4 regions of the Lentzea sp. NPDC042327 genome follow, and region 1 is predicted to be linked to each of the others. Evidence: riboswitches for the same ligand, from Rfam matches in the RefSeq annotation. Region 1 holds a riboswitch; each other region holds the start of a gene.

Region 1 (7,750 bases):
ACGCGGCGAGGTTGAGGTCGTGCAGCACGGTCAGGACGGTGACGCCGAGTCCCCGCGCGAGCGCGAGGACGTCGAGCTGGTGGCGGATGTCGAGGTGGTTGGTCGGCTCGTCGAGCACGAGCACGCGGGGTTGCTGGGCGATGGCGCGGGCGATCAGCACCCGCTGGCGCTCCCCGCCGGAAAGGCTGAGGAAGCTGCGGGCGGCGAGGTGCCCGACGTCCACTGTGGCCAGAGCATCGGCGACGACAGCGGCGTCGCGCACGGGGTCGCGGTCGTGCGGCAGCCGGCCCATCTCCACGACCTCGGTGACGGTGAAGTCGAACTCGACCTGCGACTCCTGGGTCAGCGCGGAGAGGTCGCGGGCGAGGCCCTGTCGCCTGTGGACGTTCTCGCCGTCGAGCAGGACCGCGCCGGCGTCCGGTCGCAGCGCCCGGTAGACGCAGCGCAACGTCGTCGACTTGCCGCTGCCGTTCGGCCCGACGATGCCGACCACCTCGTCGCAGGCGTGCAGCGTGATGCCGGAGATGATGTTCCGCACGGTGACGTCGTGCACCTCGACGCGCATCAGCGGCCTCCGAAGACGTACGCCCTGCGGCGCATCAGGAAGATGAAGCACGGCACGCCCAGCGCGGCCGTGATGACGCCGAGCGGCAGCTCCTCGGGTGCGGCGAGCATCCGCGCGGCGACGTCCACCCACACCAGGAAGCTCGCACCCGCCAGCGGTGCCAGGGCCAGCACCTTGCGGTGGTCGGCGCCCACGACCATGCGCGTGAGGTGCGGCAGCATCAGCCCGACGAACCCGACGGCCCCGCTGACCGCCACCAGCACCCCGGTCATGGCCGCGGTGACGACGAAGAGGTGCGTGCGGAACCGGTTCACCCTCACCCCGAGCGTGGTCGCGGTCTCGTCGCCCATCGCCAGCGCGTTCAACGGCCGCGCCTTGGCCATCAGGTAGGCGATGCCCAGCGCGGTCACGACCGTGGCGACCGGCAACGACCTCCAGTCCGCCCCGCCGAGGCTGCCGAGCAGCCAGAACATCGCCGCCCGCGCCGCCTCCCCGTGCGGTGCCTGGAACACCAGCAGCATCGCCACGGCCGAGAACCCGTAGGCGAGCGCGGTGCCGGTCAGCACGAGCCGCAACGGCGTGAGCGCCCCGCTCGACCGCGCGGTGAGGTAGACGAGCGCGGTGGCACCGAGCCCGGTGAGGAACGCCCCCGTCGACAGCGCGTACACGCCGAGCCCGGACAGCACCCCCATCGTCGCGACCGCCGTGGCACCCACGCTCGCCCCCGAGGAGATGCCGAGCACGTACGGGTCGGCCAGCGCGTTGCGGACCATCGCCTGGATCGCGACGCCGACCGCGCTCAGCCCCGCGCCCACGACGGCGGCGAGCAGCACGCGCGGCAGCCGGATGTTCCAGACGATGTGGTACTGCCCGGCGAGGTGGGCGGGCACGGTGCCGCCGGTGACCGCCTGCCACAGCAGGTCGGCGGTGACGCCGAAGGGGACGGAGACGGGGCCGAGCGCGACGCCCGCCACGATGCTGACGACGAGCACGCCGACGAGCGCGCTGATCTTCCCGATCACATGTGCCCTTCCCGCAGTCCACGGCAGGAGTTGGAGTCCTATGTCTGCCGTGTGCGGGCATTCGGGCTCGTCCCCTGGCCGGGGACCTACCGTTGCGGGTCAGCGCCGGACTTCGACCGGTCTTCCCCCACGCACGACTTCAGGTGACCCTACCTGCGCAAACAGGAAGTTCGAAAATTTCTCCGCTGTGATGTCGATCCGGCGGGGTGCCCGTTCGACCTGTGGACGTCAGCGAGCAGGGCACAACGCAGGGAGACCACCGTGAAGTACATGCTGATCATGCGCGCCACCGACGAGGCCTACGCGAACATGGGCGAGCTCGACTTCGACAAGATGCTGGAGGTCGTGGGCGCGTTCAACGACGAGCTGATCCGGGCCGGGGTGCTGCTCGCCGCCGAGGGCCTCGCCGACCCGTCCGAGGGCGTCGTCGTCGACTTCTCCGCCGAACCGGCGATCGTGACGGACGGCCCGTACGGCGAGACCAAGGAGCTGTTCGGCGGCTTCTACCTGCTCAACGTGTCCTCGCTGCAGGAGGCGGTCGAGTGGGCGAAGCGGATGCCGATGGCCGGGCCCGGGTTCAAGACCGAGATCCGCCGCGTGCCGACGATCGACGAGTTTCCGCAGGACAACGAGTGGATCCAGAAGGAGCGCGCCTGGCGCGAGTCCACCGCCCAGCTGTGAATGTCACGCGGGGACCTTTCGTGCTCTACAAGAGTACGAAAGCTCCCCGCGTGCACTACAACGGTCAGCCCGTGCGGACGTTCGAGGACACGAGGGCGGCCAGGCGGTCGCCGATCGCGTACGTCGCGCCCGGCGACTGGTGGTCGCGGGTCGCCAGGTCGAACGCCACGGACGCCTCGATCCGGCGCGACGCCTCGTGCTCGCCGAGGTGGTCGAGCAGCAGCGCGACCGACAGCACGGCGGCCGTCGGGTCGGCGATGCCCTGGCCCGCGATGTCCGGTGCCGAACCGTGGACCGGCTCGAACATCGACGGGTTGCGCCGCGTCACGTCCATGTTGCCCGACGCGGCCAGGCCGATGCCGCCCGTGACGGCGGCGGCGAGGTCGGTCAGGATGTCGCCGAACAGGTTGTCCGTCACGATCACGTCGTACCGGGCGGGGTCGGTGACCAGGTGGATCGTGGCCGCGTCCACGTGCTGGTACGCCACCGTCACGTCCGGGTGCTGCAACGAGACCTCCTCGACCACGCGCGACCACAGCGAGCCGGCGTGCGTGAGGACGTTCGTCTTGTGCACCAGCGTCAGGTGCCGCCGCGGACGGGCCGAGGCGCGCGCGAAGGCGTCCCTGACCACGCGCTCCACGCCGAACGACGTGTTGAGCGACACCTCCGTGGCGATCTCGTGCGGGGTGTCCTTGCGCAGCAGGCCACCGTTGCCCGCGTACGGGCCCTCGGTGCCCTCGCGGACCACCACCATGTCGATCTCCGGCGGGTCCGCGAGCGGGCTGCGGACGCCGGGGTAGAGACGGGCGGGGCGGAGGTTCACGTGGTGGTCGAGCTCGAACCTGAGGCGCAGCAGCAGGCCGCGCTCCAGGATTCCGCTCGGCACCGACGGATCGCCTACCGCTCCGAGCAGGATCGCGTCGTGCTGGCGGAGCTCACCGAGCACCGACTCGGGCAACAACTCTCCCGTGGCGTGCCAGCGCGCCGCGCCGAGGTCGTAGCGAGTGATCTCGGCCGCCGGAACGACCTCGTTGAGGACCTTCAGGGCCTCAGCGATGACCTCGGGCCCGATCCCGTCTCCTGGGATCACTGCGAGCCGCATCCACACACCTCCCAGGTGTCAGTCCCCAATTGGTGGGACTACTTTCCTCCGCGAAAGGTTACCGGCACCACGGCCGCTCGCCGCATGCCGGACACCCCATCGGGGTGTTATCTCCCGTACTGCGGGACACCCACACGGCCCATTCCGCGCTTTCGAGTGTCACTCGATCGCAGGAACAGGGTCGCGTCAAGGGGTGACGCCCGGCAGTTCCACGCAGTAACCCCACTTCCCCCGGAACGCACGCGGGGACCTTTCGTACTCTCTGAGAGTACGAAAGGTCCCCGCGTGGACTTCAGCAAACGTCGGAGGAGAAGGGGCTAGGAGCGGCCGCTGGCCCGCACGGTGACGACAGAGGCGCGGTCGCCGGTGGCGTTGTGGTGGTTGAGCACCAGCAGGCCCTCGGACTTGTCGAGCTCCAGGGCCTTCGCGTCCCGGTTCACCACGAGCGCGGTGCCCGGCTTCGCGAGGTACGACAGCGCCGCGTCACCGCCGCCCTGCACCCACAGACCCGGCTTGAGCGGGTCGAAGGACAGCGGGCGGTCGATGACGTCGATCAGGCCGTTCGCGTTGCCCGGCGCCACGTAGTAGCCCGTGGTGCCGGCGGTGTACGAGATCCGCGAGGTGTCCTTCGCCGGGTCGATGCCGAGTGCGGTGAGCAGCACCGGCAGGACCGCGACGTTGGTGTCGGCGGTGTTCGTGTCGACGTCGCCCCACTGGTTGTTGACCGCCTGGATGTCGACCTCCAGGCCCGTCTTGAGGTCGACGGTGGTCGCGACCAGCAGGTCGGTGTCGGTCAGGCGCGTCGCGAACGTCTCGAAGTCCGCGACCCCGTCACCGGTGGTGTCGATGTCGATGAACGGGACGGTGTTGACGCCGAGGTTGTACCAGTTGCCCCACGTCGCGACACCGAACGCGAGCAGCGCCTCCTCCGGCCTGCCCTGGGCCTTGGCGAGCGGGGCCGTGGAGGCCGCGCCGACGTAGCGCAGGTCGCCGCCCTTGGCGGTCTCGTTGAGCGCGCAGTTCTCGGTGACGTTGCGGCGGCAGTCGCGCAGCTTCGGCGAGGACGCCTGCAGCTCCAGGACGCTGACCAGCGAGCGGTACGCCTGCGAGCCGGTGCCCTGGTCGACGCCGCGGCCGTTCAGGTTGAGCACGGCCTGCTTGTCGCCGCCGCGGAACCGCAGCGACGGGAAGGTGCTGATGTCGGCCACCGGCTTGGGCGCGGCGTAGACGGACACGCGCAGCGGCACCACGGCACCGGCGGTCGGCGTGAGGGTCACGCGACCGGAGGCGTCCGCGAGGAACTGGCGCGGCGTGTCGAGCTGCGTCGTCGCGACGGTCGGGTCGATCGTCTTGCGCAGCGCCTTCGGGTCGTCGATCTTCAGCGTCACCTTGACGCGGGCGACGCCGCGCGGGCTCAGCTTGACCTTGTCCTGCGAGAGCACGTAGCTCACGCCGGGGATCGTCGTGGCCGCGGTGTAGCCGACCTTGTACTCCACCGGCTTCGTGGACTTGTTGACGATCTTGATGGTCTTGCTCCTGGAGACCGGCTTCGAGACCTCGACGGTGCCGAAGTTGGCGCTCACGTAGCCGTGGTCGTCCTCGACGAACGCCAGCACCTGGTTGTCCAGCGCGGACTTGGCGTCCACGCGGCCGGTGCCGACCCGGTTGGGCGCGAAGGTCTTGCCGTTCTCCTTCACGTCCGCACCGGCGGTGTTCATGATCGAGGCCTTGACCTCCTCCAGCGTCCAGTCCGGGTGCGTCTGGCGCACCAGGGCCGCGATGCCCGCGACGTGCGGGGACGCCATCGAGGTGCCGGAGATGACCGAGCGGTCGTTGCCGGAGCCCACGGCGGTCGAGGAGATCGTGTCACCGGGCGCCGCGACGTCCGGCTTGATCGACTGACCGCGGGTGCCGCGGCTGGTGAACGAGCTCGGGGTGTCCGAGATGGACTGGTCGTAGGTCGGCGTCGAGGTGCGCAGCTCGCCCGCGAGGCGGACGGTCAGCGTGCCCGCGTTCAGCGCCGGGCGCACCTGGGCGGTGGCGTCACCGGTGAACTGGAACATCGGGATGGCGGTGTTGCCCGCGATGCCGGCCGCGAAGTTGTTGAGCGTGGACGACAGCAGCACACCGGCACCACCGGCGGCCTGCACGTTGTTCGCGCGGGCGGCGGAACCGCAGCGGCGCGTCGCGTCGTTGTCGTCCCACTCCAGCCACACGAACTTGCCCGCGACCGCGTCGGTGATCGGCTGGCAGCCGTCGAGGTTGCCCGCCTGCGTGAGCTTCACCGCGGGCAGCGTCTTGTCGTAGCCGGGGTAGCCGGTGAAGTTCTGGCTGTACTGACCGGCCTTGAGGCCCTGACCGGGCACCTCGGCGCCGTCGCGCAGCACGTAGGAGTCGCGCACCGACGCCACCGTCAGCGCCTCGGGCGTGTTGCCCGGCGAGCCGCCGATGTCGTAGAGGTCACCGCCGTTGCCCGCGGAGAAGACCGGCATGACGCCGACCTTGAACAGCTTCTTCACGAAGAGGCTGTCGGGGTCGTCCGGGGCGCCGTAGTCGGAGCCGAGCGACAGGTTGACCACGTCGAGGTGGTCGGAGAAGTCGCCGTCGCCGTCGGGGTCGAGCGACCAGTCGAGCGCCTGCGAGGTGACGTTGGTCGAGCCGTCGCAGCCGAAGACCTTGAGCGCGTAGACCAGGGCCTTCGGCGCGGTGCCGGGGCCGATCCTCATCGCGTTCAGGCTGTCGGCGGTCAGCTTGGTGTAGTCGCCCTTGAACGTGCTGCCGTCGGCGTTCTCACCGAAGCCGGCCGTGGTGCCCGCGACGTGCGAGCCGTGGCCGTTGCAGTCGATCGGGTTGGGGTCGGGCTTCGGCGTGTTGATCGCCGGGTCCTTGCTCTCCCCGTCGTAGTCCTCGCCGACGAAGTCGTAGCCGCCGACGACCTTCGCGGTCGGGAAGTTCGGGTCGGCCTTGCGCGGGTCGACGGCCTTGAACGCCTCGACCGTGCCGGGGCCGCCGAAGTTGGCGTGCGTGTAGTCGACGCCGGTGTCGATGATGCCGACCCGGACGTCGTCGCCGAGCTTGCCGTACTGCTGCCAGGTGTTGACGACCCTGGTGAGCTGCACCGCGTTCGAGTTGTCGCGCTTCTTCGGCACGACCGGGTAGACCGCGACGACGTCGGAGCGCTGGGCCAGCTCGCGCACCTTCGCCGCGTCCGCCGTCACGACGACACCGGGAACGCCGTTGGAGGTGCGGAACACCTCCCTGGTGGCGCCGTCCTTGGCCGTGAGCTCGCGGACGACCCCGTCGACAGCGGCCGACGTGTCGTTCTTCGCCTGCTTGGCGGCCTGCTTCTGCGCCTCTTTGCCCTGGCCCTGCTTCTCCGCGAACGCGTCGACGGCGGGCTTGCGGTCCAGCGCGACGAACGCGGTGACCTGGCCGGCCTGGTTCAGCCTGGGAGAAACCTTGAGCTGCAACGCCTTCGCGTCGAGCCCCTGAGCACCCTTGACCGGCTGCGCGAGCGGTTCGCCCTGCGCCTGCGCCGGTGCGGTGGCGGGTGCGATCAGCAGTGTGGTGATGGCGGAGAACACCACCAGGCTTGATCGTCTTTTCACAACGTTGCCCCAACCGAGGTGTGTGCCTTCGACCCGAACACGCAGTGCCGCGCCCTCGACGGCACCGGGTCAACCTCGCTGGGACGCTAATCGCTGATCGTGTGTCTGCGATTGCCCCGAAAGTATGAATGTTGTCTACGGGTAGTTGCCTGTTACGACTTCGTTGTGAAGGACGACAGAACCGGGAAGGGGACTTTGCGGTCCCCTCCCGGTTTGTCGTGACTATCCGAAGTCGACCGAGCGGACCGTGCGCGCACCCACGGCGGCACCGATCGGGTCGAGCACGGCGGTGTCGACCGGGCGGTCCACCCGCAGCACCATCACCGCGTCGCTGCCGGTCTGGCTGATCTGCGCGGCCTCGATGTTCACGCCGGCCTCGCCGAGCAGCGTGCCGACCGTGCCCATGACACCGGGGCGGTCCGGGTACTCCAGCAGGAGCACGGTGCCCTCGGCGCGCAGGTCGAAGTTGCGGCCGTTGATGTTGACCAGCTTCTCGACCTGGGCGATGCCGCTGACGGTGCCGGAGACGCTGTTCGTCGTGCCGTCGGCCTGCACGGCCCTGACCGTGACGAGGCTGCGGTGGTTCGGGCTCTCCGTCTCCTTGGTGAGCTCGACGCTCACACCCAGGTCCGCGGCGAGGCTCGGCGCGTTCACGAACGTCACCTGCGACTCGACGACCTTCGAGAAGACACCGCGCAGCGCGGCCAGCGGCAGGATCTCGACGTCCTCATTGGACAGTTCGCCGCGCACCTCGACGGTGACGCTGGTCGGC
Region 2 (7,750 bases), on a different contig from region 1:
CCCAGGTGAGTTGCAGGTGCTCGACGGCGGTGCTCGCGGCATCGCCGGCGTCGTTCCACCCCTCGAAAGCGCAGACCATGATCGGGCTCGTGAGCGGTTCGCGCGGGTTCGCGGGGGTCGGGGAGTCCTGGGACGGATCGTTCACGGCGCCAGACTACGGCCTCCCCCAGCCAAGTCATCGTAGGCTTGGCCCATGCCTGATCGTGGATCCTCGCCGTTCCTCGAAGCGCTGGTGAACCGGGTTGTGGTCGCCGACGGCGCCATGGGCACGATGCTCCAGGCCGCCGACCTCTCGCTCGACGACTTCTCCGGTCTCGAGGGCTGCAACGAGATCTTGAACGTCACCCGGCCGGACGTCGTGAAGGCCGTCCACCGCGGTTATCTCAAGGTCGGCGTGGACGCCGTCGAGACCAACACGTTCGGGGCGAACCTCGCGAACCTGGCCGAGTACGACATCGCCGATCAGATCCACCACCTGTCCGAACGCGGCGCGGCACTGGCCCGCGAGGTGGCCGACGAGTTCAGCACCCCCGACCGGCCGCGGTTCGTGCTCGGCTCGGTCGGCCCCGGCACCAAGCTGCCGACGCTGGGCCACGCCCCGTACGCCACGCTGCGCGACGCCTACGTGGAGCAGTGCCGCGGCCTGCTCGCCGGCGGCGTGGACGCGATCATCGTCGAGACCTCGCAGGACCTGCTGCAGACGAAGGCGTCGGTCGTCGGCGCCAAGCGCGCGATGACCGCGGAGGGCCGCACGGTCCCGATCATCGCCCAGGTCACCGTCGAGACGACCGGCACGATGCTGCTGGGCTCGGAGATCGGTGCCGCGCTGACCGCGCTGGAACCGCTCGGCATCGACCTGATCGGCCTCAACTGCGCGACCGGCCCCGCCGAGATGAGCGAGCACCTGCGCACGCTGGCCAAGCACGCCCGCATCCCGCTGTCGGTGATGCCGAACGCCGGCCTGCCCGAGCTCGGCCCGAACGGCGCCGTCTACCCGCTCTCCCCGGAGGAGCTGGCCCGTGCGCTGGCCGGGTTCGTCACCGAGTTCGGCACCCGGCTCGTGGGCGGCTGCTGCGGCACGACCGCGGAGCACCTGCGCCAGGTCGCCGCCGCCGTGCGCGACCTCGGCCCGCCCGCGCGCCGGCCGCGTCCCGAGCCCGGGGTGTCCTCCCTGTACCAGTCCGTCCCGTTCAAGCAGGACGCCTCGGTGCTGATGATCGGCGAGCGCACGAACGCCAACGGCTCCAAGGCGTTCCGGGAGGCGATGCTCGCCCAGAAGTGGGACGACTGCATCGAGATCGCGCGGGATCAGACCCGCGAGGGCGCGCACCTCATCGACCTGTGCGTCGACTACGTCGGCCGCGACGGCGAGGCGGACATGCGGGCGCTCGCGTCCCGCCTGGCCACCGCGTCGACGTTGCCGGTCGTGCTCGACTCCACCGAGCCGGACGTGCTGCGAGCGGGCCTGGAGTGCCTGGGCGGCCGGTGCGCGGTGAACTCGGTGAACTACGAGGACGGCGACGGGCCCGACTCGCGGTTCCAGAAGATCATGCGGCTGGTGTCCGAGCACGGTGCCGCGGTCGTGGCGCTGTGCATCGACGAGGAGGGCCAGGCGCGCACCAGGGACTGGAAGGTCCGCGTCGCCACCCGGTTGATCGAGGACCTGACCGAGAACTGGGGCCTGCGCCGCTCCGACATCATCGTCGACTGCCTGACGTTCCCGATCTCCACCGGCCAGGAGGAGGTCCGCCGCGACGCGGTCGAGACGATCGAGGCGATCCGCGAGCTCAAGCGCCGCTACCCGGACGTGCAGACGACGCTGGGCCTGTCGAACGTCTCCTTCGGACTCAACCCGGCCGCGCGCCAGGTGCTGAACTCGGTGTTCCTGCACGAGTGCGTGCAGGCGGGCCTCGACACGGCGATCGTGCACGCGTCGAAGATCGTGCCGATGGCGCGCATCCCCGACGAGCAGCGCGCGGTGGCGCTGGACCTGGTCCACGACCGCCGCCGCGAGGGCTACGACCCGCTGCAGAAGCTGATGGAGCTGTTCGAGGGCGTCACCACCAAGTCGAACTCCGCGTCGCGCGCCGAGGAGCTGGCCGCGCTGCCGTTGTTCGAACGGCTGGAGCGCCGGATCGTCGACGGCGAGCGCAACGGCCTGGAAGCGGACCTGGACCTCGCACTGGACGAACGCCCGGCGTTGCAGATCATCAACGACACGCTGCTGGCGGGCATGAAAACCGTCGGCGAGCTGTTCGGCTCCGGCCAGATGCAGCTGCCGTTCGTGCTGCAGTCCGCCGAGGTCATGAAGACCGCCGTCGCGCACCTCGAACCGCACATGGAACGGTCCGACGACGGCGGCAAGGGCCGCATCGTGCTCGCCACGGTCAAGGGCGACGTGCACGACATCGGCAAGAACCTCGTCGACATCATCCTGTCCAACAACGGCTACGAGGTCGTGAACATCGGCATCAAGCAGCCGATCAACGCCATCCTGGAGGCCGCGCAGCAGCACCGCGCGGACGCGATCGGCATGTCCGGCCTGCTGGTCAAGTCGACCGTGGTCATGAAGGAGAACCTGGAGGAGATGAACTCCAGGGGCGTCGCGGCCCGCTGGCCGGTGCTGCTCGGCGGCGCCGCCCTGACCCGGGCCTACGTCGAGAACGACCTGACCGAGATGTACCTGGGCGACGTCCGCTACGCCCGCGACGCGTTCGAGGGCCTGCGCCTGATGGACGCGATCATGGCGGCGAAACGCGGAGAGACCCCTCTGGTCGACCCGGAGGCCCAGGCGAAGGCCGCCGAGCGCAAGGCCCGCCGCGAACGTGCGCTGCGCATCGCCGCGGCCCGCAAAGCCGCGGCAGGAGAGGAAGAAGCGGGAACCGGTCGTTCCGACGTGGCCACCGACAACCCGGTGCCGGTGCCGCCGTTCTGGGGCAGCCGCGTGGTGAAGGGCATTCCCGTCGCGGACTACAGCGCGCTGCTGGACGAGCGCGCGACGTTCATGGGCCAGTGGGGCCTCAAAGGCACGCGCGGCGGCGGCCCGACCTACGAGGAGCTCGTCGAGACCGAGGGCAGGCCACGGCTGCGGTACTGGATGGAACGCCTTGCGACAGAAGGTGTTCTTGCCCACGCCGCGGTCGTCTACGGCTACTTCCCGTGCGTGTCCGAGGGCAACGACCTGGTCATCCTGACCGAGCCCTCCCCGGACGCGCCGGAGCGCTTCCGGTTCCGCTTTCCGCGCCAGAAGAAGGATCGGCGCCTCTGCCTGGCCGACTTCTGGCGCGCCCGCTCGTCGGGTGAGGTCGACGTCATCGCGTTCCACCTCGTGACGATGGGCCAGCCGATCGCCGACTACGCCAACGAGCTGTTCGGCAAGAACGCGTATCGTGAGTACCTGGAGGTCCACGGACTGGGGGTCCAGCTCACCGAAGCGCTGGCCGAGTACTGGCACAAGCGCGTGCGCGAGGAGCTCGTGTGGCCGGCGGGCGGGTCAGTGGCCCAGGAAGACCCCGCCGCCGTCGAGGAGTACTTCAAGCTCGGCTACCGCGGCGCGCGGTACTCGTTCGGCTACGGCGCCTGCCCCGAGATGGAAGACCGCCGGCGCGTCGTCGACCTGCTCGACCCGGCCCGCATCGGCGTCACGCTGTCCGAGGAACTCCAGCTCCACCCGGAACAGTCCACCGACGCCTTCGTGGCGCACCACCCGGAGGCGAAGTACTTCAATGTCTGACCCGCAAGCTGTCCTGTGGGACATGGACGGCACGCTGCTGGACTCCGAGAAGCTGTGGGACATCCCGCTCTACGAGTACGCCGAGAAGCTCGGCGGGGTCCTGTCGGTGGAGACCCGCGAACGCATGGTCGGCAGCAACGTCCCCACGACGATGCGCCTGCTGTTCGCCGACGTCGGCATCGAACCGACCGACGCCGACATGGCCGACGGCGCCGCGTGGATCTCCCGCCGCACCGAGGAGGTCTTCCGCACCGGTCTGCCGTGGCGTCCGGGCGCTGCCGAGGCGCTGCGCGCGGTGCGGTCGTCCGGCGTGCCGATGGCGCTGGTGACCTCCACCGAACGGTCGCTGACCGAGGTCGCGCTCGACACCATCGGCCGTGACCTGTTCGACGTGACGGTGTGCGGCGACGAGGTGGACGGTCTGAACAAGCCGCTGCCGGAGCCGTACCTGAAGGCGGCGCGGTTGCTCGGCGTGGACGCGGCGCGGTGCATGGCGGTCGAGGACTCGCCGACCGGTGTCGCCTCGGCGGTGGCGGCCGGGTGCACCGTGTTGGTCGTGCCGTGTGACGTCGAGGTGCCGGCGGGGGAGCGGCGGGTGTTCCGCGACTCCCTCGTCGGCGTCGACCTCGAAGTGCTGCGCGCTCTTTAGAGAGCCGCGACGGGTGCCTTCGCCCGGCGTGTCGCCGGATCGACCAGCAGGCCGAACACCACGCCGAGACCGATGTGGAGCGTGGCCAGCTGGGCGAGCGAGCTGAGGCGGAACTGCCACAGCACGGCCACCGGCATGTCCGCCGGGATCGTGTCCGGCGGCGTGGGGAACGCCACCAGCACCACCGCCACCGCCGCCACGACCGCGAGCAGCACCGCGGTCACGCGGACCGGGTGCGGCTGCGCGGCCAGCGCCGAGGCGAGCCAGCTCGCTCCCCAGACGATCGCCAGACCGGCCACCACCACGCCCAGGTACAGCGCGGTGCGGTAGTTCACCGTGTCCGGGTCGCCCACCGCGGGCGGGTTCGCCGGGTACTTCAGCCACGGCAGCAGCGCCACCGCACCGAACACGGCGACTCCGAACGCGGTGCTGCGGGTGAACGGCGTGCGGTCGGCGAACCAGCGCTTCGACAGCGCGTAGGCCGTGGCGAACACCAGGCCGACGGCGATGCCGACGATCACCACGCCGAGCATGCCGCCCGCGATCTGGACGCCGCGGCTGACCAGCCCCTCCTCGCCGTGCGAGTGGGAGTGGCCGTCACCGGCGGGGGCGCGGGCCTCCTCGACCGCCAGTGCTGCGCGGATGGGGATCTCGGTGACCAGGAGCTGCACGAGCGCGGAGGCGGTACCGGCGATGGCGCCGGCCGCGAGTCCGCGCAGTGCGATCGACTTGTACGTCGTCATCTGCGTGATCAGCGGATCAGTGGCAGGGAACGCCGAGGGCGTGGCGGCCGTCGTGGAAGAACTCGTGCAGCAGCTCCGAGCTCGCACCGAGAGCGAGGCCGTTCTCCTGCAGGACCAGGTAGGTGACGATCAGGCCGAGCAGTGAGACGGCGAAGGCCCACTTGGGCACGCGGACGGCGGACAGGCTTGCTGCGGGGCTCGTCATGACGGGCTCCTCCATACCTCGTGGAAGGTGAAACTCCTTACGGCGCCGCAGCCGGTCTCCTGACTCCCGGATCAACGCTGCCCCCGCGTCTTCCCAGCCCCTCGCGGGACCAGTGACGTGCTCGGCGGGGATCGCTTCCCGGTCACAGTGGCGAGGACCGCGCCGGATTTCCACCGGCTTCCCGTCACTGCGGCGCGTGCACCGTAAGGTGAACGGCGGTTCACGCACAACCGGCCATAAGAGTTGTCGTCTTCATCACTTCACAAGAGGGCAGTCCCCGCACTTCCCACCTGCGGCAACGCGGTAGTAAAGGCAGCACGACCGGCGCAGGAACGCGACCTCGCCGGGCAGGGTGACGAATTCCCCGGCACCTTCGAACGGTGGCGCTGCCATGAGCCGGTTGCCGCGTTCCTCCGCTTCCTCCGCACTCAGCGCACCCGCTCGCACCACCATTTTCAGCGCGCCCGCGATGTTCGACATCGCGTTGCCCCACAGCAGACCGCGTGCCACGGGCACGACCGCGTGGACCGCCTCCACGACCGGTGCGAGCGCCTCCGCCGGGCGCGGGCCGAGCCGCGGGGTGTCGATGCGGACGCTCAGGCCGTTGCGGCGGTGGTGCTGCCACCACAGGTTCTCCGGGCGCACGTCGATCGGCAGGTCCGTCGCGGTGAGCGGGCTGAGCAGCCGCGCGGTGTAGCTGAGGAAGAACAGGCTGGCGGCGACGCGGGGCTCGGCGGCGTTGTAGCGGGCCGCGATCGCGTCGATGGTCTCCCTGAGGGCGGGGCCTTCGAGCAGTGCCGTCCCCGGCAGCCACGAGTCGTCCGGACGGCCCACGTCCAGCGCGAAGAACGGGTTGATGCCGCGCACCTGGCGCAGCGCTGCGAGGACTTCGGCGAACTCCGACACAGATTCACGCTACTGGGTGTCCATGCAGGACAGATCACGTCCACGGGCTGGAACAGAGGTGACCGCGGTGTGGACCACCCGTCCGGAGGTGGGAGGATGTGCCCCCGTGAAGACCTTCGACTCGCTGTTCGCCGAACTGACCGAACGAGCCCGCACCAAGCCGGAGGGTTCCGGCACCGTGGCTGCGCTTGAGGCCGGCGTCCATGCGCAGGGCAAGAAGGTCCTGGAGGAAGCGGGCGAGGTCTGGATCGCCGCCGAGTACGAGTCCGACGAGAAGCTCGCGGAAGAGATCTCGCAGCTGCTGTACCGCCTCCAGGTGATCATGCTGGGCCGCGGCCTGACCCTCGACGACGTCTACAAGTACCTCTGACGGAGAGCTGACCGATGCTGCGCGTAGCAGTCCCGAACAAGGGCGCGCTCGCCGAACGCGCCTCCGCGATGCTGACCGAGGCCGGTTACCGGCAGCGGCACGAGCCGCGCGACCTGACCGTGCTCGACCCGAACAACGAGGTCGAGTTCTTCTTCTTGCGCCCCAAGGACATCGCGATCTACGTGGCGTCCGGTGACCTCGACCTGGGCATCACCGGCCGCGACCTGGCCGCCGACTCGGGTGCCGACGACAACGGTTCCTCCGTCGAGGAGCTGCTGGCGCTGGGCTTCGGCGGGTCCACCTTCCGCTACGCGGGCCCGCGGGGCACCGACTGGACGGTCGAGGACCTGGAGGGCAAGCGGCTCGCCACCGCCTACCCGAAGCTGGTCGGCCGCGACCTCAAACGCCGCGGCATCAACGCCACGGTGATCCGCCTCGACGGCGCGGTCGAGATCTCCATCCAGCTCGGCGTGGCCGACCTGATCGCCGACGTCGTGGGCTCCGGCCGCACGCTGCGCCAGCACGACCTGGTGGCGTTCGGCGAGCCGATCTGCGAGTCGGAGGCGGTCCTCGTGCACCGCGCGGGCTCGGAGCTGTCGCCGGCCAAGAAGCAGCTGCAGGCCCGCCTGCAGGGCGTCGTGTTCGCCCAGCAGTACCTGATGCTGGACTACGACTGCCCGCGCACGCTGCTGGACGAGGCGATCAGCCTCACGCCGGGCCTGGAGTCGCCGACGGTCGCGCCGCTGGCCGACGAGAACTGGGTCGCGGTGCGGGCGATGGTCCGCCGCCGCGACGCGAACCGGGTCATGGACGAGCTGGCCGCGATCGGCGCCAAGGCGATCCTGGCCTCGGACATCCGGTTCTGCCGCCTGTGATCCTGGAGCACGCCGTGCTGGACGTCCTGCCCGGACGTGCGGCGGAGTTCGAGGAGGTCTTCGGCGAGGCGCGGGAGCTGATCTCCGCCTCGCCGGGCTTCCTCGGCCTGCGGCTGTCGCGGTGCCTGGAGGACCCGAACCGGTACCTGCTGCTGGTGCAGTGGGAGTCGGTCGAGGCGCACACGGTCGGGTTCCGCCAGGGCCCGTCCTACGCCCGGTGGTCGGAGCTGCTGCACCGGTTCTACTCACCGTTCCCGGTGGTCCAGCAC
Region 3 (7,750 bases), on a different contig from region 1:
GTCGATGTGCCAGGTTTCGAGGTAGGCGCAGACCGCGCCCTTGCGCTTCCCGCCGTTGTGGGCGAGGCCGGCCGTGGTCAGGTAGGACTCGTCGGTCTCGACCTCGAGGTCGAACACCTCGGGGACCACCTCGGTCTCCCGCACGTCGCGGACGCGCGAGAACACCATGCCCCGGTGCTCGACCCAGTCTGGCTCGGTGGTCGGGCGGCAGCCGGCGAGTTCGGCGATGCCCTCGACGGCGGGAACCCCGACGTCGAGGTCCTCGCCGGCAGAGGGGATGCCGAGGCGCAGCAGCTGGTAGCGGGCACCCGCGGCGAGCGACCGCGACGTCGTGGTGAAGTGGACCTCGACGCCGCGGGAGGCACCGCCGCTCGACTCCAGCAGGCCTTGCAGGAGCTTCCGGGTCTGGGCGTGCGGCAGGTGGGAGAACCTGCGGGCGATCCGCTTCCGGCGGTCGTCGTCGTAGAGGTCCTCAGGCGTGAACGGGAACGCGGAGGCACCCACCTCGGGTTCGGAGGCCCAGTGGATCCACACGTGGGTGTCGTCGCGGCCGTTCTCCCGGAAGGGGACACCGCGCGCCGACAGGTGCTCGCGGACGAAGTCCAGGTGCGCGTCCAGCCCGGGTTTCCCGGAGACACCCCACCGCACCCCGTCCTCCGACAGGTGCCCGCCACCGAGCAGGACGCCGTACAGACGAGCATCGTCCTCGCTGAAACCGGCGACGGGCACGACCTCCCGCGGAACCACCCTGGCGACGAGGTCACCCTTCTCCAGCCGACCGGCGTCCACCCACTCCGGCCGCACCTCGTCGCCGGCGAGCTGCTTGAGCGTCCGCGCGTTCTCCTGGCCGAGCGGCACGCCCCTGACGGCGTACAACGGGTGTCCGGCGGTGACCCTGAGGGGTGCGGCGGAGTGCTCGACCTCCACCTCGACCATCGGGTCGACCTGGTCGTAGAGCATGACGTCGGTGACCTCGCGGTAGGTGCCGCTCACCCCGAGCACGAGGTCGCCGGCCACGACGTCCCTGATCGCCTTGACGCCGTCGGCGGTGTGGACGCCGGTGTCCGGTGCGAAGCACTGGTTCACGGCCACGGCCGTGTCGTTCGCGATCTTCAGGAACGGCACCACGCCCTGCGACGTGCCGTTGGTGCCCCTGATGTGCGCGCCGATGCCGCGCACCGGCGTCCAGTCGTTGCCCAGGCCGCCCGCGAACTTCGAGAGCAGCGCGTTGTTGCTGATGCCGTGGAAGATGCCGCCGAGGTCGTCGGCCACGGTGGTCAGGAAGCACGACGACAGCTGCGGCCGGGTCGTCCCGGAGTTGAACAGCGTCGGTGTCGAGCACATGAAGTCGAACGACGACAGCAGCTCGTAGAACTCGACCGCGCGGGCGTCGGGGTCGTCCTCCTCCAGGGCGAGGCCCATGGCCACGCGCATGAAGAACGCCTGCGGCAGCTCGTAGCGGCGGCCGTCGCGGTGCAGGAAGTAGCGGTCGTACAGGGTTTGCAGGCCCAGGAACTGGAACCGGAGGTCACGGGACGGGTCCAGCGCCGATCCCAGGCGGGCCAGGTCGAACGAGGTCAGCCGGGGGTCGAGCTGGCCGCAGTCGACGCCGTGCCGCACGAACGAGGCGAAGTACGACGGGTAGCGCTCGGTCATCTCGGCGTGCGACAGCGGGACGCCGCACGCCTCGGTGCGCAGCCGGTCCAGCAGCAGGCGGGCGCTGACGCAGGAGTAGTCCGGGTCCTGCTCGACCATCGCGCGGGCGGCCATGATCGGCGCCAGGGCGAGCTCGGCGTCGGTGATGCCGTGGTACAGGTTCCGCTTGGTCTCGGTCAGCACCGCCTCGGCCGATGCGTTCGGAAGATCGGCACAGGCTTCCTCGATGACCACTGAAAGGCGGTCGGGCACGCTCTCTCCTCGCGAGCTGGGCCCAGGAGGAAAAGCGCATGCGCGCACCGTTCACCGGTGCACACAGCTGCCCTCCCTCGGGGCACCGTGTCGTGCGCGCAGGCTTGCGCGCACCCCGGTGGCAGGTCTTCGGACTCGTGGGCGTCGAACTCGCGCCTACCGGCCGTCGCTTCCCAGGTCTCGCGACCCAGTGCTTCGTTGACGGCTTTCGTTCCCACTCACCGCTGCGGGGCAGTCCCGGACTCGCACCGGGTTCCCTCTTGCCTCACCGGCCCGTTGTCCGGGCCGGTGAACCACCAGTGCGGCAGATACTACATGTGGTGGTGGGTCCTTGATCACCACCCAACATGCGTGTCCCCTGGGTAGGGTGGTCGGCGTGGGTGAGGTTCGGCCGCGGGTCTTCTACGGTGCTCTGCTCAGTGCGGGGCTCGCCTCCGCGTCGCTGTTCGCGGGAGCCGCGGCGCCGGTGACGAGCGGCGTGCTGGCCGGCTGCGCGGTCGCCGCGCTGGTCACGTCCCGGCGATCAGCGCGACCCCGAGGCTGATCATCACGGCGGCGATCACGCCGTCCAGCACGCGCCACGCGCGCGGCTTCGCGAACAGCGGGCTGAGCAGCCGGGCGCCGAACCCGAGCGCGGCGAACCAGGTGATGCTCGCCGTCACCGCGCCGACGCCGAAGAGCCAGCGGCCGGCGGCGATCGACCCGAGCAGCAGCACGGTGTCGAGGTAGACGTGCGGGTTGAGCCACGTCAGCGCGATCGCGGTGAGCACGGGCCGGTGCCGGGCGCCGGTGTCGGCGTGCAGGGCCTGCGGGCGCAGTGCGCGCCGCGCGGCCAGGAACCCGTACCCCAGCAGGAAGAGCCCGCCCACGACCGCGGCGACGGTGACCGCCTGCGGCCACCGGGTGACGATCGCGCCGAACCCGGCGACGCCCACGGCGACCAGGACCGCGTCCGACACGGCGCACACGGCGACCACCTTCGCCACCGCCTCGCGGCGAAGTCCTTGGCGCAGCACGAAAGCGTTCTGGGCGCCGATCGCGACGATCAGGGTCATCATGGTGCCGAAGCCGAGCAGCAGGTCTGTCACGCGGTCCACGCTATTGACGCGTTCTTGATGAGGCCAGCTGAAGATTCTTACGTACCATTAGCGCTCGTGATGGACCTCGACCTGGTGCGCACGCTGCTCGCGGTGGTGGACAGCGGCACGTTCGACGCCGCCGCCACCGCGTTGCACGTCACGCCTTCCGCTGTCTCGCAACGCATCAAGGCGCTCGAACAGCGCACGGGCCGGGTCCTGCTGGTCCGCGCCCGCCCGGTGCGGCTCACGCCGTCCGGTGAGGTGATCGTCCGCTACGGTCGGCAACTGCTGGCGCTCGACCAGGACCTCGGGGCGGCGCTCGGCGAGGACGCGGTCGTGCGGGTGCCGATCGCGGTGAACGCCGACTCGCTCGCCACCTGGTTCCTGCCCGCGCTGCACCGCGTGCCGCCCGAGCTGCGGATCTCGTTCGACCTGCACCGCGAGGACCAGGACCACACGACGGCGTTGCTGCGGCAGGGAGCGGTGATGGCGGCGGTGACGTCGTCGCGCGACCCCGTCGCCGGCTGCTCGGTGCGCAAGCTCGGCCACATCCGCTACGCCGCGATGGCCGCCGAGTCCTTCGTGAACCGGCATGCGGCCGGGCCGTTGAAGTCGTGGCTGCCGGATGCCCCGGTCGTGGTGTTCGACCGCAACGACGACCTCCAGGACCGCTTCGTCCGCACCCTGACGCGGGGCCGCGGCGCGTCCGAGCACCGCCACCACGTCCCGTCGTCCGAGGTCTACGTGCGCGCCGTCGCCACCGGCCTGGGCTGGGGCATGGTGCCGCCGCAGCAGGTGCTCGACGGCCTGGTCGACCTCGCTCCCGGCCGCACGGTCAGCGTCCCGCTGTACTGGCAGCAGTGGAAGCTCGACTCGCCCGCACTCACCGCCGTGGCCGAGGCGGTGGTGGCCGAAGCCGCGCAGGCGCTGCGCTGAGTCCCCGGGGTGGGGCGACGCGCCGCCGAACCGGGCTCGTGCTCCCGGCCGGGAACCTGTCCGGCGCCTGAGAGCATCCTGTCGGCTTCCTGAACCCAGGAACCCCGGGGGTTCACCCGCTCGTTGACCGGTTTGTGCTGATTCCTCGCCTCGCCGCCACCGGCGGTTCGCTCGCGGTCGTCGCGACCGTCGCCATGGTGGGCCTGCTCGACCTGACCGTCGGCGCGCTGCACCGCACGATCAGCGAGTACGCCCTGGGCGACTACCGCCCGGTGTTCGACGTGGCCGTGCTGCTGCTGGTCGCGGGCTCGGCCGGCATCCTCACCGCGCTGGTCCACAAAGGACTGACCCGGTGGCGGTCGGCGGGCTCGGTCGCGTTGCTGCTGTGGTCGTTCGGCCTGCTGCTCGTGGTCGTGTTCCCGAAGACGAACTGGGCGATGGGCACCAACCAGCTCAGCGGCAGCATCCACCGGTTCGGCAGCATGGTCGCGTTCGTGAGCCTGCCCGTCGCGGTCGTCCTGCTGGCCCGGCCGTGGCTGCGCGACCACGTCTGGGGGCGACACGCCAGGTGGACGATGGCGTCGGGTTTGTTGAGCGTTGTCGCATTCATGCCGCTGCTCTACGCCATTGTGCTGGGTGCGGTGTCGGACGTCCGGTGGTGGAACGTGTTCCCGTTGGGCTACATCGAGAGGATCTTGCTCGCCGCCGAGGTCCTGGCCGTGCTGGTCGTCGGGCTGTGGGCGATCTCGGCCAGTAGGGTTGCGCCATGGCGAGTTGGGGAGACCTCGCGGATTACGTCCGCGCCGAGTACGACGTCATCAGCGACCAGGGCGAGGAACTGAGGATCCTCTTCACCTTCGGGGACGTGGAGGAGGGCGACGACGACCGCACGCAGGTCGTGATCATCGTCCGGGAAGTGCTCGACAACATGCACGAATGGGTGCAGATCGCCTCCCCGTGCGGGCTGGCCGCGCAGGTGGACCTCCGCCGCGTGCTGGAGGAGGTGGGCAACTCCACCGTCGCCTGCGGCCTCGCGATCATGGGGGAGCACGTCGTGGTCCGGCACTCGTTGCCGCTCAAGGACCTCGACATCCACGAGTTCACCGACCCGCTGCACCTGCTCGCCGGCACGGCGGACACGCTGGAGGAGCAGTTCTGGGGAGGGGACGGCTACTGATGTTCGACCTGGCACCTGCCACCGACCGCCTGGCGGAGGTGGTGCGCGGGGTGACCGACCGCCACCTGTCGGCACCGACGCCGTGCCCGGAGTACGCGGTCGGCGACCTGCTCGACCACGTCAACGGCCTGGCCGTGGCGTTCACGATGGCGGCGCGCAAGACACCGCTGCGGGGCACCCCCTCCGGCGACGTGGCGCGGCTGCCGCTGGACTTCCGCGAGTCGGTGCCGGCCCGCCTGGCCGAGCTCGCGCAGGCCTGGCGCGCACCGCAGGCGTGGGAGGGCATGACCGCGGCGGCCGGCGTCGACCTGCCCGGCGAGGTGGCCGCGGCCGTGGCGCTGGACGAGGTCGTGCTGCACGGCTGGGACCTCGCACGTGCCACCGGGCAGCCGTTCGCGGTCGACGAGGACCTGCTCCAGGTCGTGCACGGCTTCGTGTCGTCGGTCGGTCCCGGCAACCGCGACGGCTCGCTGTTCGGAGCCGTGGTGGAGGTCGGCTCGACCGCGCCGCTGCTGGACCGTGTCCTGGGACTCAGTGGCCGCGACCCCGCCTGGAAAGTAGGTTAGGCTCCCCTAACGTGAGAGCGATGACGGTGCAGGTTCGGGCGGGGCTCGGCGTCGGACGCCTGGCCGCCGCACTGGCTTCCCTGGTGGAACTGCACCCCGAGCTGTGCCGTTCGGGCTTCGCGCACCACGAGGTCACCGACCCCGCCGCCGCCACGGCCGCCGCACTGGCCGAAGCGGAGGCGGGGCTCGACCTGCGGGCGGGTGTGCTGATGCAGGCCGTGTGGCTGGACGCCGGACCCGAGCGGTCGGGGCGGATCGTGCTGGTGCTGCACGACGTCGTGGCCGACCGGATGCCGCGCGTGCTGCCGTGGCTGGTGCAGGCCTGGAAGCAACCCGCGCTGGTCGGCTAGTCCCGATCTTGTCGGACCCGCTGAGTACGGTGAGACGCAGGGGATCCCGACTCGGGGGTACCCCTGCGTGAGCGCGGCCGGGCCCGCTGGGTCACCCGTCGGTGGTGCACCGGGGGAGCGTCCGCGCCGGCGTGCCCGTCCGTGCCGAGGGTGCCGGTCCGCCGCAGCGCGTCCAGCCTGGCCGGGTGCGATCGACCGGCCGGGTGCGTCCAGCCTGGCCCGGTGCGATCGACTGGCCGGACAGCACGGCCACGCCACCCCTCGCCGTGACCGCCCGCGCCGCGGGTCGCGTCCGGACGCGACAAGACCCCGCCCGGCCTAGGTCCGCTGCGCCACGAACACGTGCTCGCGCCCAGGCCGGTCGGGCGCGTCCCGCACGTCCACCACCCGGAACCCGCACCCCGCGAGGCTGTCCACGACCTCGTCGTGCGACCGGAACCGCAGCGTGGAGTCCGAGGCGAGCTCGGTCCCGTCGGGGAACCGGTAGGTGTGCCGGAACGACACGAACGGCAGCCGCACCTCCAGCACCTCCAGCCGCTCGGTCACGCCGCCGACCGCGCGGTCCGGCCGGTCCGCCCACTCCTCCCAGGCCCGGGACTCCGGCCTGCGCGTCTCGAACACGAGGTGCCCGCCGGGGCGCAGGGCCGCGTGGACGCCGCGCAGCGCCGCCTCCCAGTCGGTGCCGAGGAACACCTGCGCCACGTTGCCCGTCATGACCGCGAGGTCCACCCGCAGCGGCGGCAGCGAGGTCGCGTCGCCGTGCAGCCACGTCACCCGCGAGTCCTTGGCGCGCGCCAGCTCCAGTGACGCGAGGGCCGGGTCCACCCCGACCACGTCGAGTCCTGCCTCGGCCAGCAGCACCCCGAGGCACCCGGTGCCGCACCCGACGTCGAGCACGCTCGCCGCGCCGAGCTCGGCCGCGACCGCCAGGTAGAGGTCCAGGTCGGTGCGCCGGCCGTCGAACGCGTCGTAGACGGCCGCCAGGCGCGGGTCGGAGAAGATCAGGTCGGGCATCTCGCGTCCTCGTTCCCCGTCACGAACGGGCGGAGCAGCGCGATCAGCTCGTGGTCCGGCCGCCCGTTCAGCTCGTCCTCCGCCACCCGCCGGGCGATCCCGGCGAGGAAGTCCGCGACCTGCACCCGTGCGTCGTGCTGCGAGTCGGCCAGGGTCAGCTCCGCCAGCCGCGGCGCAGCCTCCTTCAGCCGCCGGATGCGGTCCTCGGTCAGCGACAGCTGCTGGTCGTGCACGATCGACACCGGGCCGCGCCACTGCGCCACGGCCCGCAGGATCGCCGGGAACAGCGGGTCCAGGGCGCCGCGCGGCCCGCGGGCGCGCAGCAGGTCGTTGTAGTGCTCCAGCGGGCCGGTGACCGGACCGAACTCCGCGCGCACCCGTGCGGCCAGGAACCGCCGCTTGTCCACCAGCTGCACGCGCGCCCGGCCGGCCAGCGGGCCAGACGGGTCCAGGAACCACAGCAGCACCCACCGGTTCTTCTGCCGCAGCAGGTGGTTCGCCTTGTACTCCAGGGCCGGCGACCTGATCATCGACCGCAGCTCGGCGACGCACGCGCCGGCCTCCTCGCGGGACAGCCGCACGGCCGCGTGCGCGAAGACCGCCGTGACCCCGCCGACGAGCTTCTCGCCCTCGGAGCCCGACTCGTCGCAGGCGATCTCCATCAGGACGCCGCCGTGGCCGTGGTTCGCATCAGGGGTCGAGGATGCCCCACCCGCGCGG
Region 4 (7,750 bases), on a different contig from region 1:
CCGTGCGGCCGGCGTCGAGGTGCGCGGCCAGCGTGGCGGCGGCCTCCTCGTAGAACGCGTCGATCTCGCCCTGGTAGTCGTCGGTGTCCTCGGTGGTGACCGGGTAGACGAGCTGCTCCATGATCTGACCGTCGCGGAAGTACGGTGCCGCGATGCTCTTGGCGTTGCTGCGACCGTGCCGGGCGCTGTGGTAGGCGATGACGTCGGCTTCCCGGATGAGCCGTGCGGCCTTGACCGTCACGAGTTCGGGGTCACCGGGACCCACACCGACGCCGTAGAGCTTGCCCGTCATTCGACCTCACTAGCGATCGCGTTGATGGCGGCCGCCGTCATGGCGCTGCCGCCGCGCCGGCCGCGGACCACGAGGTGTTCGAGATCCGTTGCGGCCAGGGCGTCTTTGGACTCCGCGGCGCCGATGAACCCGACCGGGATGCCGAGCACGGCCGCCGGTCGCGGGGCTCCGGCCGCGATCAGGTCCAGGAGGTGGAAGAGGGCGGTGGGGGCGTTGCCGATGGCGATCACCGCGCCGTCGAAGCGGTCGGCGAGCAGTTCGAGTGCCGCCGCGCTGCGCGTGTTGCCGATCTCGGTCGCCAGTGCGGGGGTACGGGGGTCCTGCAGGTAGCAGAGGACCTCGTTGTCCGCGGGGAGGCGCCGGCGGGTCACGCCGGACGCGACCATGTTGGCGTCGCACAGGATCGGGACGCCGGCGCGCAACGCCGCGCGGGCGTCGCGGACGACGTGCGGGGAGAACCCGACGTCCCGCGGCAGGTCCGTCATGCCGCAGGCGTGGATCATGCGGACCACGACCTGGGCGACGTCGGCGGGGAAGGCGGTGAGGTCTGCCTCCGCGCGGATGGTGGCGAAGGACTGCCGGTAGATCTCCGCGCCGTCCCTGATGTACTCCGTCACCTGATCTCCTCGTAGCCGTCGCCGGTCGCGACGAACTCGATCACATCACCGGCCGGACGACCACATCGGCGTGAGCAACCCGACCAGTGCACCGGCCGCGAGTGGGGCGTGCCGAGCCACGCGCGGGCGTCGGCGCGGACGTCCGACAACGACTTCGCGCACCCCGGCTTGCCGGTGCACGCGCTCACCCCGTGCCACGGCGAGGCGGGGTCGGTGATCAGGCCGGACGTGTCGGTGCCCGGCGGCACGACGAGGGAGCGCCACGGGGTCAGGCGCAGGGCCGTGCCCGGCAGCTGACCGGCGTCGAGCCGGCCCAGTGGAACGCCTGGTGTCACAGGTGAAGGTGCGACAGGAGTCACAGCCGGGGTGACGCGCGGTGCGGCGGAAGTGCCGAGGTGGGCGGTGATCTTGCGCACACCGCCGTCCACTTCGGACAGGCGCCAGGCCGTGCCGCGCAGCTCCTGGAACAGCCGGGCGGCGGTGACGACGGCGTCCACGGGGTCGTCGACCCGGACACCTGTATCGGTACCGGCGAGCAGGAGCGCGTCGTCCACCAGGCCGATGTCGCCGCCCAGACCGCTCACCGAAGCACCCACCGTCACCAGGAAACGCCCTGGTAGGGCGGCGAGTGACGGGTCGGAGCACAGGGCGGTGTCCAGTGCGTCGACCAGCGCCTGGTTGTCGTCCAGGGGCGCGGCGATGATGTTGCGGATGCGTTCGTGGGTGTCCGACGGCAGCAGGCCGCACGCACGCAGGCGGGCACCCAGCTCGACCCCCGACGTGAGGCCCCTGATCTGGAGGTTCGCCCGCGAGGTCAGCTCCAGCACGCCCGACCCCAGTTCGGCCGCGGCGGTGCGCACGACGTCCCACTGAGCTGCGGAGAGGGTGCCGCCGGGGACCCGGATGCGGGCCAGCCCGCCATCGGCCGCCTGGTGCAGCTCGACGGCGCCGGGGCAGGCATCCGGGTGAGTACGCATAGGTCGGACTGTAACCCGCCGGTTAGGGTGAGCCCGAACGACGAAGCGCAGGAGGAAGCCGGTGCGAATCCGGCGCGGTCCCGCCACTGTGACCAGCGAACTCGCCGGGAGTCAGGAACTCCGCTTCGTCGCGACCCGTGACCTGGGGCGAGGACCCCACGAGGGATGGAGCCCGCGTGATCCTGCTGTTGTCGACCTCCGACACCGACCTGCTGTCGGCGCGTGCGAGTGGCGCCGAGTACCGGCTCGGCAACCCTTCGCGCACGACCACCGACGACCTTCCCGCGCTGGTCGAGGGCGTGGACCTGGTCGTCGTGCGCATCCTCGGCGGCCGCCGGATGTGGGAGGAGGGCCTCGACTGGCTGCTCGCGCAGCCGCTGCCCGTGGTCGTCCTCGGCGGTGAGATGCAGCCCGACGCGGCGCTCATGGAGCTGTCGACGGTGCCGGGCGGCGTGTGCGCGGAGGCGCACCTGTACCTCGCGCAGGGCGGGCCAGGAAACCTCGCCGAGCTGCACAAGTTCCTCGAGGACACGATCCTGCTGACCGGCCACGGGTTCGCCGCGCCCGCCGCCACCCCCACGTGGGGGGTGCTGGAACGCGAGCCGGCCGCGGTGGAGGGCCCGACGGTCGCGGTGCTCTACTACCGCGCACACCACGTGGCGGGGAACACGGCGTTCGTGCACGCGCTGTGCGACGCGATCGAGGCCAAGGGCGGCAGGCCGCTGCCGGTGTTCTGCTCGTCGCTGCGCACCGCCGAACCCGAGCTGCTCGACACGCTCCGGCAGGCCGACGCGCTGGTCGTGACGGTCCTCGCGGCCGGCGGCACGAACCCGGCGAACGCGAGCGCGGGCGGTGACGACGACGCGTGGGACGTGGGTGCGCTGGCGGCGCTGGACGTGCCGATCCTGCAGGGCCTGTGCCTCACCTCCAGCCGTGAGCAGTGGGACTCCAACGACGACGGCCTGTCACCGCTCGACACCGCGACCCAGGTGGCGATCCCCGAGTTCGACGGCCGGATCATCACGGTCCCGTTCTCGTTCAAGGAGATCGACTCCGACGGTCTCACCGTCTACGTCGCCGACCCGGAACGGGCGCTGCGCGTCGCGGGCATCGCGACCAGGCACGCGCGGTTGCGGCACATCCCGGTCGGCGAGCGCAGGGTCGTCGTGATGCTGTCGGCGTACCCGACCAAGCACTCCCGCATCGGCAACGCGGTCGGCCTCGACACACCCGCCTCCACGGTCCGGTTGCTGAAGGCCATGCGGGAGCACGGTTACGACATCGGCGACGACCTGCCGGGCGTCGACGAGCTCGACGGCGACAAGCTGATCCACGCGCTCATCGCCGCGGGCGGCCAGGACGTGGACTGGCTGACGCAGGAGCAGTTCGAGAGCAACCCGGTGCGCATCGCGGCCGCCGACTACCGGCGGTTCCACGAGACGCTGCCGGAGGAGTTCCGCGAGTCGATGCGGGAGCACTGGGGTGAAGCGCCCGGTGAGCTGTTCGTGGACCGCAGCAAGGACAAGGACGGCGAGATCGTCCTCGCGGCCCTGCAGTCCGGCAACGTCACCGTCATGGTCCAGCCGCCGCGCGGGTTCGGCGAGAACCCGATCGCGATCTACCACGACCCGGACCTGCCGCCCTCGCACCACTACCTCGGTGCCTACCACTGGATCGAGTCGAGCTTCCGCGCCGACGCCGTGGTGCACGTGGGCAAGCACGGCAACCTGGAGTGGCTGCCGGGCAAGACCGTCGGCATGTCGGCGTCCTGCGGCACGGACGCGGCGCTCGGCGACCTGCCGCTGATCTACCCGTTCCTCGTCAACGACCCCGGTGAGGGCACGCAGGCCAAGCGGCGCGCGCACGCCACGCTGGTCGACCACCTCGTGCCGCCGATGGCCCGCGCGGACAGCTACGGCGACATCGCGCGGCTGGAGCAGTTGCTGGACGAGTACGGGAACATCTCCGCGATGGACCCGGCCAAGGTGCCGGCGATCCGCGCGCAGATCTGGACGTTGATCAAGGCCGCGAAGCTCGACCACGACCTGGGGCTCGACGACCGGCCGCACGACGCGGAGTTCGACGAGTTCATCCTGCACGTCGACGGCTGGCTGTGCGAGGTCAAGGACGTCCAGATCCGCGACGGCCTGCACGTCCTCGGCCAGGCGCCGGCGGGGGAGACCCGCGTCAACCTGGTGCTCGCGATGCTCCAGGCGCGGCAGATGTGGGGCGGTCAGGTCGCGGCGCTGCCCGGTCTGCGCGAGGCGCTCGGACTCGTCGGCACGGCGCGTGAAGACGTTGACACCGTGGAGGAACAGGCCCGCGTGCTCGTCCAGGCGATGGAGGACGCGGGCTGGGACGCCGCCGTGGCGAAGACGCTGCACGAGAACACCGACGTGCAGAAGATCCTGGAGTTCGCGGCCGTCGAGGTCGTGCCGCGGCTCGCCCGCACGACCGACGAGATGACGCACGTCCTGCACGCGCTCGACGGTGGCTACGTCCCGGCCGGTCCGTCCGGTTCCCCGTTGCGCGGCCTGGTGAACGTGCTGCCGACCGGCCGCAACTTCTACTCGGTCGACCCGAAGGCCATCCCGTCGCGGCTCGCGTGGGAGACCGGCCAGGCGATGGCGGACTCGCTGCTGGAGCGCTACCGGGCCGACAACGACGGCGAGTGGCCGCCGTCCGTGGGTCTGTCGGTGTGGGGCACGTCCGCGATGCGCACCGCCGGTGACGACATCGCCGAGGTGTTCGCGCTGCTGGGCGTGCGACCGGTGTGGGACGACCAGTCCCGCCGCGTGACCGGTCTGGAGGTCGTCCCGCTCGACGAGCTCGGCCGGCCGCGCATCGACGTCACCGTGCGGATCTCCGGGTTCTTCCGCGACGCCTTCCCGCACGTCGTGTCCCTCCTGGACGACGCGGTGCAGCTGGTCGCGGCGCTGGACGAACCGGCGGAGCAGAACTTCGTGCGGGCGCACGCGGTGCAGGACCTGGCGGAGCACGGCGACCACCGCCGGGCGACGCTGCGGATCTTCGGTTCGAAGCCCGGTGCGTACGGCGCCGGCGTGCTGCCGTTGATCGACAGCCGCAACTGGCGCGACTCGCAGGACATCGCCGAGGTGTACGCGGTCTGGGGCGGCTACGCCTACGGTCGCGGTGTCGACGGCATCGCCGCGCGCGCGGACATGGAGTCGGCGTACCGGCGGATCGCGGTGGCGGCCAAGAACATCGACACCCGCGAGCACGACATCGCCGACTCGGACGACTACTTCCAGTACCACGGCGGCATGGTCACGATGGTGAAGGCGCTGACCGGCAAGGCGCCCGCCGCGTACGTCGGGGACAGCACGCGCCCGGAGGCGGTGCGGACCCGCACGCTCACCGAGGAGACCTCGCGGATCTTCCGCGCCCGCGTGGTGAACCCGCGCTGGGTCAACGCGATGCGCCAGCACGGGTACAAGGGCGCGTTCGAGCTGCAGGCCACGGTCGAGTACCTGTTCGGCTACGACGCCACGACCGGCGTGGTCGCCGACTGGATGTACGAGAAGCTGACCGAGACCTACGTGCTCGACCCGGAGACGCGGAAGTTCCTGCAGACCTCGAACCCGTGGGCGTTGCACGGCATCGCGGAACGGTTGCTGGAGGCCGCCGAGCGCAAGATGTGGGAGCACCCGGAGGAGGCCACCCTGGACGCGCTGAGGGCGGCCTACCTGGAGACCGAGGGCGACCTGGAGGACGGCGCCTGATCGAGGCGCACGCAGCAGTGGTCCGGTGACGGGTCGAGGCGGGCGCGGTAGCCCGCCCCGATGCCGTCGGCCAGGCCGGTGAGCAGGCGGAGGTTCAGGCCGCAGACCAGCTCGGTGTGGCGTTGCGCGAGGCTGTGGAACGGGCAGTTGCCCAGCAGGACCGAGCCGTCCCCGGCCCGCGGCTCGAACCCGAAGTCCTCCAGCGCCTGCACGAGGTCGCCCCGCGCGGCGGCCGCGAGGGCCGTGCCCCACTCGTGCGCGCGGCGGCGCAGGACCTCGCGCGGGGGCTCACCGGTGGTCTCGGCTTCGAGGAGCGCGTCGGTCAGCAGGTGGCTCGCGGCCTCGTACCGCCGGTCCGGCAGCGACACCGCGATCTGCTCCTCGGCACGGCGGTAGAGCTTCGCCGGACGGCCCGCGCCCGGTCCGCCGCGTCCGGTCCGGCGCTGGTGCACGACTGTGAGGAGGCCCATCTCGACCAGCTTGTCGAGGTGGAACCCGGCGGTCGTGCGGGGCAGTCCGGCGGCTTGCGCGGCCTCGTCCTTGCTGATCGGCGCGGTCCGGCGGGCCACGAGGTCGTACAGCCTGCGCCGGTTCGGTTCGTCCAGGGCCGCGACGGCGGCGACGGGGTCGGCCATCTCTAAAAACTACTCCCATTGACTAAATTCGGCCAGCCGAACTACCGTGGCGGCATGGACGTCGAGGGCGCGCAGAAGGCGGTCACGGACCTGCTCAAGGCGCTGGGCAAGGACCCGTACTCCGAACACCTGGCCGACACGCCGCGCCGGGTCGCCGAGGCGTACGAGGAGCTGCTGACGCCCCGGACGTTCAACCTGACCACGTTCCCCAACGACGAGGGCTACGACGAGCTGGTGCTGGCCCGCGGCATCCCGGTGCAGTCGTTGTGCGAGCACCACATGCTGCCGTTCCACGGCATCGCGCACGTCGGGTACCTGCCGGGGGAGCGCATCCTGGGGCTGTCGAAGCTCGCGCGGGTCGTGGAGATGTTCGCCCGCGACCTCCAGGTGCAGGAGCGGCTGACCAAGCAGGTCGCCGACTGGCTGCAGGAACACCTGCGGCCCAAGGGCGTCGGCGTGGTGATCGAGGCCGAGCACATGTGCATGGCGTTGCGCGGGGTGCGGGTCAGCGGGGCCCGCACGGTGACCTCGGCGTTGCAGGGCGCGTTGCGGCAGGACCCCGCGTCCCGGCAGGAGTTCTTCACGCTGGTGCACGCGTAACCTGCGGGACATGGGGAACATCCACGCCGGGGCCGCGCTGACACCGCCGTTCCGCGACTTCGTGCCCGCCTGGGTGGCGCGGCAGGACTGGTACGCGGGCGAGGGGCCGTTGCGGCCGGTCGGGTACTTCCGGTTCTCCGACCCCGCGGGCGAGGTCGGCGTGGAGACGCACCTGCTGCGGGCGGGTGAGTCGGTCTACCAGGTCCCGCTGACCTACCGGCCGGCGCCGCTCGACGGTGGCGCGCTCCTCACGACCGCCGAGCACAGCGTCCTGGGCCCGCGGTGGATCTACGACGCCGTCACCGACCCCGTCTGGCACGCCGCCGTGCTCGACCTCGTCACCACCGGCGGCACCTCGGAGCCGGGCAGCCGCAGCCTGGCCGCCGAGGCTCGCGGCGAGCTGCGGCGCGCGGTGGGGGGTCCGGTCGTGGTCGAGCTCGACCGCCTGGTGCTGCCGCGCCCCGCCGACGGTGACGTGGTCGGCGTGGTCACGGGCTCGTGGGAGGGCGGGTCCGGTCGCCTCGCCGTCGTGCGCCCGGCGCCCACCGGTTGAGGTCGCCCAGCACCCCCATCGCCGCGGGCACCAGCAGGCAGCGCACGACCGTCGCGTCCACCGCGACCGCCACCGCCGACCATGATCGCCCCGGCCCTCTCTGACTCCCCTGCCTGCCGGAGCAGCAGGGGGAGTCAGAGAGGGCCGAAGACGCGGGTGCCGGCGGCGGAGGGGTCGTCGCCGGACCAGAACTCCAGCCACAGCTGGGCGAACTCGTCGCGCGACAGCCTGCCGTCGCCGTCGGAGTCGAGGGCCGCGAAGTCGGTGGCACCGTCGTGACCGAGCCACGCGGAGATCATCGTCTGGAACTCCTCCGGCGACACGTAGTCGTCC

Evidence for each region. Region 1 has a riboswitch for cobalamin ahead of AB0A63_RS16440 (iron ABC transporter permease). Riboswitches for the same ligand answer to the same signal wherever they lie in the genome.
Region 2: another riboswitch for cobalamin. It lies ahead of AB0A63_RS08945 (CbtB-domain containing protein); the one in region 1 lies ahead of AB0A63_RS16440 (iron ABC transporter permease).
Region 3: another riboswitch for cobalamin. It lies ahead of AB0A63_RS08120 (ribonucleoside-diphosphate reductase subunit alpha); the one in region 1 lies ahead of AB0A63_RS16440 (iron ABC transporter permease).
Region 4: another riboswitch for cobalamin. It lies ahead of cobN (cobaltochelatase subunit CobN); the one in region 1 lies ahead of AB0A63_RS16440 (iron ABC transporter permease).

What each region holds. Positions count from the first base shown of each region.
Region 1 is NZ_JBEZBX010000005.1:553,930-561,679, forward strand. It holds gene AB0A63_RS16435 (ABC transporter ATP-binding protein) at 1-565, opposite strand, end outside; gene AB0A63_RS16440 (iron ABC transporter permease) at 565-1,587, opposite strand; cobalamin riboswitch at 1,622-1,765, opposite strand; gene AB0A63_RS16445 (YciI family protein) at 1,849-2,268, shown strand; gene AB0A63_RS16450 (3-isopropylmalate dehydrogenase) at 2,333-3,370, opposite strand; gene AB0A63_RS16455 (S8 family serine peptidase) at 3,688-6,933, opposite strand; gene serA (phosphoglycerate dehydrogenase) at 7,201-7,750, opposite strand, start outside.
Region 2 is NZ_JBEZBX010000003.1:241,288-249,037, forward strand. It holds gene AB0A63_RS08925 (PAC2 family protein) at 1-145, opposite strand, end outside; gene metH (methionine synthase) at 194-3,733, shown strand; gene AB0A63_RS08935 (HAD family phosphatase) at 3,726-4,382, shown strand; gene AB0A63_RS08940 (CbtA family protein) at 4,379-5,125, opposite strand; gene AB0A63_RS08945 (CbtB-domain containing protein) at 5,142-5,330, opposite strand; cobalamin riboswitch at 5,362-5,551, opposite strand; gene AB0A63_RS08950 ((2Fe-2S)-binding protein) at 5,586-6,236, opposite strand; gene AB0A63_RS08955 (phosphoribosyl-ATP diphosphatase) at 6,343-6,606, shown strand; gene hisG (ATP phosphoribosyltransferase) at 6,621-7,481, shown strand; gene AB0A63_RS08965 (antibiotic biosynthesis monooxygenase) at 7,478-7,750, shown strand, end outside; gene AB0A63_RS08970 (phosphoribosyltransferase family protein) at 7,727-7,750, opposite strand, start outside.
Region 3 is NZ_JBEZBX010000003.1:77,978-85,727, forward strand. It holds gene AB0A63_RS08120 (ribonucleoside-diphosphate reductase subunit alpha) at 1-1,908, opposite strand, end outside; cobalamin riboswitch at 2,011-2,221, opposite strand; gene AB0A63_RS08125 (hypothetical protein) at 2,285-2,452, shown strand; gene AB0A63_RS08130 (LysE family transporter) at 2,418-2,966, opposite strand; gene AB0A63_RS08135 (LysR family transcriptional regulator ArgP) at 3,066-3,923, shown strand; gene AB0A63_RS08140 (DUF998 domain-containing protein) at 4,058-4,765, shown strand; gene AB0A63_RS08145 (hypothetical protein) at 4,690-5,100, shown strand; gene AB0A63_RS08150 (TIGR03086 family metal-binding protein) at 5,100-5,666, shown strand; gene AB0A63_RS08155 (hypothetical protein) at 5,687-6,016, shown strand; gene AB0A63_RS08160 (class I SAM-dependent methyltransferase) at 6,335-7,030, opposite strand; gene AB0A63_RS08165 (NAD-dependent protein deacetylase of SIR2 family) at 7,018-7,692, opposite strand.
Region 4 is NZ_JBEZBX010000006.1:237,798-245,547, reverse strand. It holds gene AB0A63_RS17950 (precorrin-2 C(20)-methyltransferase) at 1-292, opposite strand, end outside; gene AB0A63_RS17945 (precorrin-8X methylmutase) at 289-909, opposite strand; gene AB0A63_RS17940 (hypothetical protein) at 906-1,886, opposite strand; cobalamin riboswitch at 1,895-2,029, shown strand; gene cobN (cobaltochelatase subunit CobN) at 2,063-5,629, shown strand; gene AB0A63_RS17930 (helix-turn-helix domain-containing protein) at 5,590-6,264, opposite strand; gene folE (GTP cyclohydrolase I FolE) at 6,319-6,864, shown strand; gene AB0A63_RS17920 (hypothetical protein) at 6,875-7,417, shown strand; gene AB0A63_RS17915 (EF-hand domain-containing protein) at 7,552-7,750, opposite strand, start outside.